3 regions of the Microbacterium hominis genome follow, and region 3 is predicted to be linked to each of the others. Evidence: predicted binding sites of a transcription regulator. Region 3 holds the regulator's gene; each other region holds the start of a gene.

What was found. Region 3 encodes HrcA, which represses chaperone genes, less so after heat shock. Its sites were predicted from a motif close to TTNGCACTCGNNNNNNNCGAGTGCNAA; they were not measured.
Region 1: the regulator HrcA is predicted to act here: its motif matches at 1,434-1,460, upstream of HQM25_RS14075 (Hsp20/alpha crystallin family protein).
Region 2: the regulator HrcA is predicted to act here: its motif matches at 1,096-1,122, upstream of groL (chaperonin GroEL).

The regions. Positions count from the first base shown of each region.
Region 1 is NZ_CP054038.1:3,104,380-3,106,641, forward strand. It holds gene HQM25_RS14065 (hypothetical protein) at 160-327, opposite strand; gene HQM25_RS14070 (MarR family winged helix-turn-helix transcriptional regulator) at 410-850, shown strand; gene HQM25_RS14075 (Hsp20/alpha crystallin family protein) at 914-1,369, opposite strand; gene HQM25_RS14080 (hypothetical protein) at 1,901-2,262, shown strand, end outside.
Region 2 is NZ_CP054038.1:1,180,373-1,182,634, forward strand. It holds gene HQM25_RS05150 (DUF3263 domain-containing protein) at 1-3, shown strand, start outside; gene HQM25_RS05155 (LytR C-terminal domain-containing protein) at 76-657, shown strand; gene HQM25_RS05160 (cold-shock protein) at 790-990, shown strand; gene groL (chaperonin GroEL) at 1,160-2,262, shown strand, end outside.
Region 3 is NZ_CP054038.1:1,891,044-1,893,305, reverse strand. It holds gene dnaJ (molecular chaperone DnaJ) at 1-848, opposite strand, end outside; gene hrcA (heat-inducible transcriptional repressor HrcA) at 897-1,937, opposite strand; gene hemW (radical SAM family heme chaperone HemW) at 2,040-2,262, opposite strand, start outside.

The DNA of each region.
Region 1 (2,262 bases), 1.2 Mb from region 3:
GATGCCGCAACCTGCCGCGCACCCGTGACGAGACCGCCGCAACCTGCCGCGGACGTCGCAACCTGCCGCGCACCCGTGACGAGACCGCCGCAACCTGCCGCGGACGTCGCAACCTGCCGCGCACACGGGACTCGCCGGTGCGGGCGACCGCGCCGCGGCTCAGTCGGCGGAACCGCCCCCGCGCTGGGCGATGAGGCTCTGCGCGATCGACAGCTCCGCGAGCGCGCGCACCGCCTCCCACGTTCCGGGCTTCAGCTTCGCTGCCGTATCGACCGCTAGCGCGGCGTACGCTTCAGCGCGCCGGGCGGCCTCGTGTTCTGTGCTCACGAATGTGAACATACATGCGCGTGTTCCGCGCGCCATGCGGCGGTTCATACCGACACGCCCGCGAAGCCCTACTCTGGTTCGCATGACCGACCGCCGCCTGGCCGTGGATGCGTGGGAGAGCCTCTTCCGCGCGCAGTACGAGGTGTTCGCCGAGATCAGCGCCGACTTCGACGGCAGCGACCTCACGCAGGCCGAGTACGACGTGCTCCTCACCGTCACGCGCGCGCCCGAGATGACGGCGCGACTGCGCGATGTCACGCGCAACATGCTCATCAGCCAGCCGAGCGTCTCGCGGCTGGTCGACCGCATGGCCGCGCGCGGACTGCTGTCGAAGTGCAGCGATCCCGACGACGGCCGCGGAGCACTGGTGACCGCCACCCCGATCGGCGCGTCGGCGTTCCACGCGCTCGCGCTCTCCCACGGGCGTTCGATCGCGCAGCGCATGTCCGTGCTGTCCGACTCGGAACTCGCGGAACTCCAGGCCCTCACCGCGAAGCTGCGCGGGCGAGGACTCCGCGACTGACATGCAGAGAAGTGGATGCTCCGCCCGGCGCCGGGCGAAGCATCCACTTCTCTGGTCTGGGGGTTACTGCTCGACGGGCTGAGGCTCGTCGGTGGACTCGTGGGCGCGCAGCACTTCACCCTCACGCTCGGTGGAGACGGAGATCTTGCGCGGCTTGGCCTTCTCGCTCACCGGGATCGTCACGCTCAGCACGCCGTGGGCGTACGCAGCCGAGATGCGGTCGGTGTCGACGCCCTGGCCGAGGTTGAGCTGACGCAGGAAGGTGGCGGCTTCGCGCTCGCGGGTGATCCACTTCACGCCCTCTCCGCTGGGGAGCGTGCGCTCGGCACGGATCGTGAGCAGCTGGCCGTCCACGTCGATGTCGACCGAGCCCGGGTCGATGCCGGGGAGGTCGGCGGTCAGCACGTAGTGGTCGCCGTCGCGATAGAGGTCCATCGGCATGCGGCGCGGGCCGCGGCGCACGTCGAAGATGCCCGCAGCGAGGCGGTCGAGGTCACGGAACGGGTCATACGTTGCCATGGTCATCTCCTTGATGTCATGTGGTCGTGAAAGTTGAGTCGAGGCGGCTCAACTGGCATCGAGATTAGCACTCTCAGTGGGTGAGTGCTAACGCTTTGCGGGCCGATTCGCGCACGGCGAACACCGCCTCGTTGGCCGCGGTCGCCACTCATGCTCGTGGGGCGGCTTCTGCGGCATCCTGAGCCTCGACGACGCAGAACGCGACCCACGAACCGGCGGGCACCGACGGCCACTCGACCGTGGGGTGCCTCCTGCGGCATCCACACCCCCGCCCCCGCACAACGCGACCCACGAACCGGCGGGGCACCAACGGCCACTTGACCATGGGGCGCCTCCTGCGGCACCCACACCCCCGCCCCCGCACAACGCGACCCACGACCCTTGCGACAGTGGACACCCCGCTGCACGTGGGGCGCTTCCGGCAGGGTGGCGCGCGCCTCCCCGACCCTCCCCAGGCGGGGTCTCGGGCGGATTCCTCCACACCGGCCCCCGGGCGGCGCGCCGGGCCGTCCGGGGCGCGAAGGTAGGTGGATGCCGCGCCCCCGTCCGCTCCCCGCATCCCTCGGCACGACGTTCACCGTCGTCGAAGCGGCCGCCGCTGGGGTGAGTGCGGGGCGACTGCGCGCCGCGGATCTGGATCGGCCGTTTCGCGGCGTGCGGATCGCGCCCGACCCGATCGTCACGACCGCCGACGAGCCGACACCCACCGCGGACGAAGTCGCGCGTGCCACGACGCTGCGCCTCGCCGGCGCCGCGGCGAAGGTCGTGAGTCATCGCGCGTTCTTCGGGGGTCGCACCGCCGCCGTGCTGCACGGTCTCCCCGTCGATCCGGGGTCGCATCTCGTCGTGGGTGTCGTGCGACCGCACCGGCCTCCGCGGCGGCCGGGCGTGCG
Region 2 (2,262 bases), 710 kb from region 3:
TAGGTCCGGCGCTCGGAGGGGCGGCCGGTCGGCGGGTTCGCAGAGCTCCCGGGCGGCTCCCGATAGCATCGGGGGGTGCCGCACCCGTCGTACCCGAAGGATCGTTTCGACGACCTCCCCTCCGACACCGGTCGCGTCGGCGCCCACCGCGCCGAGAACCCCCACATCCACCGCTGGGTGGTGCTCATGTGGGCGGTCGGGGCGACGATCGTGCTCATCGCGCTCGGCGTGTTCGCGACGCTGCTGGCCTCCGGCCGCGTGACGCTGTTCCCGACGAGCGCGCCCGTCGTGGAGGCGAGTCCGACCGCGACGGTCGTCCCGGTGCTCGACACCACCTACGAGGTGCTCGTCCTCAACGCGACGCCGCAGAGCGGTCTGGCCACCCAGACGAAGGACGCCGTCGTGAACGCCGGCTGGCCGGCCGACGATGTGCTGGCCAGCGAGGCCGGCACCGACGACTTCCCCGAGACGACGGTGTACTACGCGACCGAGGCCGATCAGGCCGCGGCAGCCGGCCTCGCCGAGGCGATCGGCGGCGCCCGCATCGAGCAGAGCAGCGTCTACCAGCCCGCCGACGACCCCGAGGCGCGGCAGCTGACGGTGGTGGTCGGTCTGGATCGCACCGACGCTCCGGCCGCGCAGACGCCCGAATCCTGAGGCATCGATCCGCGTGTGTTTCGCCGCGGTAAAAACTTCGATGCATGCGTGTCAACAGTTCGCCTGCGGGCCCGTACGGGGCAGAACGGGTGCATACGATGGCCGCAGTCCCACCAGCAACAGGAGAACAGCATGACCCAGGGCACCGTCAAGTGGTTCAACGCCGAGAAGGGCTACGGCTTCATCACGGTGACGGATGGACAGGACGTCTTCGTGCACTACTCGAACATCGACATGACCGGCTTCCGCGTCCTCGAAGAGGGCCAGACCGTCGAGTTCACCGTCGGCTCGGGTCAGAAGGGCCCGCAGGCGGAATCGGTCCGCATCGTCTAGATCCCCCACCCTTCCTGCGCGCGCGCCCGTCGACCGGGCGCGCGCGTTTTCGCTTCCCCCGGATGCACGTGGCTTGCACTCGATAGGGTCGAGTGCCAGAATGTGTTAGCACTCGCTATCGGTGAGTGCTAAAGACCGAAAGCCAACGTCCGGGAGGGACGACACACACATGGCAAAGATCATCGCTTTCGATGAGGAGGCCCGCCGTGGCCTCGAGCGCGGCCTGAACATCCTGGCCGACGCGGTCAAGGTGACCCTGGGCCCGCGCGGTCGCAACGTCGTGCTCGAGAAGAAGTGGGGCGCCCCCACCATCACGAACGACGGCGTGTCGATCGCCAAGGAGATCGAGCTCGACGACCCGTACGAGAAGATCGGCGCGGAGCTCGTCAAGGAGGTCGCCAAGAAGACCGACGACGTCGCCGGTGACGGCACGACCACGGCTACCGTCCTCGCCCAGGCACTCGTCCGCGAGGGCCTTCGCAACGTCGCCGCAGGCGCCGACCCCATCTCGCTCAAGCGCGGCATCGAGAAGGCTGTCGCAGCGATCACCGCTGAGCTGCTCGCGGGCGCCAAGGAGGTCGAGGGCAAGGACGAGATCGCCGCCACGGCATCGATCTCGGCCGCAGACCCGGAGATCGGCCAGCTGATCGCCGAGGCGATCGACAAGGTCGGCAAGGAGGGCGTGGTCACCGTCGAGGAGTCGCAGACTTTCGGCACCGAGCTCGAGCTCACCGAGGGCATGCGCTTCGACAAGGGCTACCTGAACCCCTACTTCGTCACCGACCCCGAGCGTCAGGAAGCGGTCTTCGAGGACCCCTACATCCTGATCGCCAACCAGAAGATCTCGAACATCAAGGACCTTCTGCCGATCGTCGACAAGGTGATCCAGGACGGCAAGGAGCTCCTGATCATCGCCGAGGACGTCGAGGGTGAGGCTCTCGCGACCCTCGTGCTCAACAAGATCCGCGGCATCTTCAAGTCGGCCGCCGTCAAGGCTCCCGGCTTCGGCGACCGTCGCAAGGCGCAGCTGCAGGACATCGCGATCCTCACCGGCGGCCAGGTCATCACCGAGGAGGTCGGTCTCAAGCTCGAGAACGCCACCCTCGACCTGCTCGGCCGTGCGCGCAAGGTCATCATCACCAAGGACGAGACGACCATCGTCGAGGGTGCCGGCGACCAGGCGCAGATCGAGGGTCGCGTGACCCAGATCCGTCGCGAGATCGAGAACACCGACAGCGACTACGACCGCGAGAAGCTCCAGGAGCGCCTCGC
Region 3 (2,262 bases):
AGGGATTCGATCGTCGTGGTGGTGCCGAGGATCGCATCGGGCATGGACACGTCGATCGTCGCGAGGAGATCGTCGCCGTCGCGGCTGAACACGTCGTGCGGGGTGACCGACACCTCGACGTAGAGGTCGCCGTTCGGTCCGCCGGCGGGACCGACCTCGCCCGAGCCGGGCAGTTGCAGGCGCAGACCCGTCTCGACGCCGGCGGGGATGTCGAGGGAGACCGTGCGGCGCGCCCGGACCCGTCCCTGGCCCTGGCAGGTCGCGCACGGGTAAGGGATCGTCGTGCCGTACCCCTGGCACACGTTGCACGGCTGGGAGGTCACCACGTTGCCGAGGAGGCTGCGCACCTGGCGCTGCACGTGACCGGTTCCGTGGCAGATGTCGCACGTGACCGGAGAGGTTCCGGGCTGGCAGCACGAGCCGTCGCACGTCTCGCACAGCACGGCGGTGTCGACCTCGATGTCGCGATGGGCTCCGAACACGACGTCGCCGAGGTCGAGCGTCACGCGCACCAGCGCATCCTGCCCGCGCTCGCGCCGCGAACGAGGCCGCGCGCCGCGACCGCCGCCGCCGGCGGCCCCGAAGAAGGTCTCGAAGATGTCGCCGAATCCGCCGAATCCGCCCGCGCCGCCGAACGGCGAGTCGCCGCCGCCCATGTCATAGCGGGCGCGCTGCTCGGTGTCGCTCAGAACGTCGTAGGCGTGGGTGACGAGCTTGAAGCGCTCCGCAGCCTCCTCGCCGGGATTGACGTCCGGGTGGAGCTGGCGCGCCAGTCGCCGATAGGCCTTCTTGATCTCGTCGAGCGATGCGTCGCGCGAGACTCCCAGCACCTCGTAGTGGTCAGCCACTTTCGCCTTCCTGTCCGCGCCCCGCGCGGATCATGTCCTCGAGTCGCCTCAGCGACCCTGGTCGTCTTCGTCGAGCAGCCGCGTGAGGTAGCGGGCGACGGCGCGCACCGCTGCGAGGTTGCTCGAATAGTCCATGCGGGTGGGCCCCAGGACCCCGACCCGCGCATGCGCCCCGGGCGCGTCGTAGTCGCTGGTGACGATGGATGCCTCGGACAGGCCGAACTGCTCGTTCTCGCGTCCGATGCTGGCGGCGAGCCCCTGCTCGTCGGCGACCATCTCGCCCATGAGGCGCAGGAGGGTCACCTGCTCCTCGATCGCCTCGAGGAGCGGATAGATGCTGCCGCGGAAGTCGGCCTCGCGTCGGGCGAGGTTGGCGCTGCCCGCCATGACCAGCCGGTCCTGCCGGAAGTCCTCGAGCTCCTCGGCCACCACCCGCAGCACGGCCTCGGTGGCCAGGCGCAGCTCGCCCGGCGAGGCGGGCGAGGCCGCCTGGTGCTCGGCGATGCGGTGCAGGCCCTCGCGCACCGATCGGCCGACCAGAACGGTGCCGATCTCGGCGCGCATCCGCGCGGTGTCGGACTCATCGAGCTCCGCGCGCACCCACACGACCCGCTGCGAGACGCGGCCGGTGTCGGTGACGACGATGACGATCATCCGCCCGCCGCCCAGCGGCACGAGCTCGACGTGGGTGACGTTCGCGCGGGCGAAGGAAGGGTACTGGACCAGCGCCACCTGGCCGGTCAGCTGGGAGAGGACGCGGACGGTGCGCGCCAGCGCGTCGTCGAGGTCCCCCGGCCCCTCCAGGAACGCCGCGATGGCCTGCCGCTGCGCAGGTGTCAGCGGCCGCAGCTGTGCGAGGTGGTCGACGAAGACCCGGTAGCCCTTGTCGGTGGGAACCCGGCCCGACGAGGTGTGCGGAGCGGCGATGAGCTCCTCGTCTTCGAGCAGCGCCATGTCGTTGCGGATCGTGGCGGCCGACACGCCGAAGGCGTGGCGTTCGACGATCGCCTTGCTGCCCACCGGCTCACGGGTGTCGACGTAGTCCTGGACGATCGCCCGCAGCACCTGCAGTCCTCGTTCGCTGACCATCGTCCCTCCTCGTTCGCATACTGGCACTCATGTCGGTCGAGTGCCAATATTACCGCCGGCCGTGGGACGCTGCGCCCGGAGGCGGTGCGTGTCGGCCCCTCATCAGTCCGTCAGGGCCCGCACGACGGCATCCGCCAGCAGTCGGCCTCGCAGCGTCAGCACGATCCTCCCCGCCACCGCTGACGGCCCGTCCACGAGCCCGTCGGCGATGAGCCCGGCGACGGCGGCACGGCGGTCGTCGCCCAGGTCCGAGATCGCGAGGCCCTCCCGGATGCGCGAACGCAGCAGCACGGCCTCCAGGCGCCGACTGGCGGCATCCGGCCGC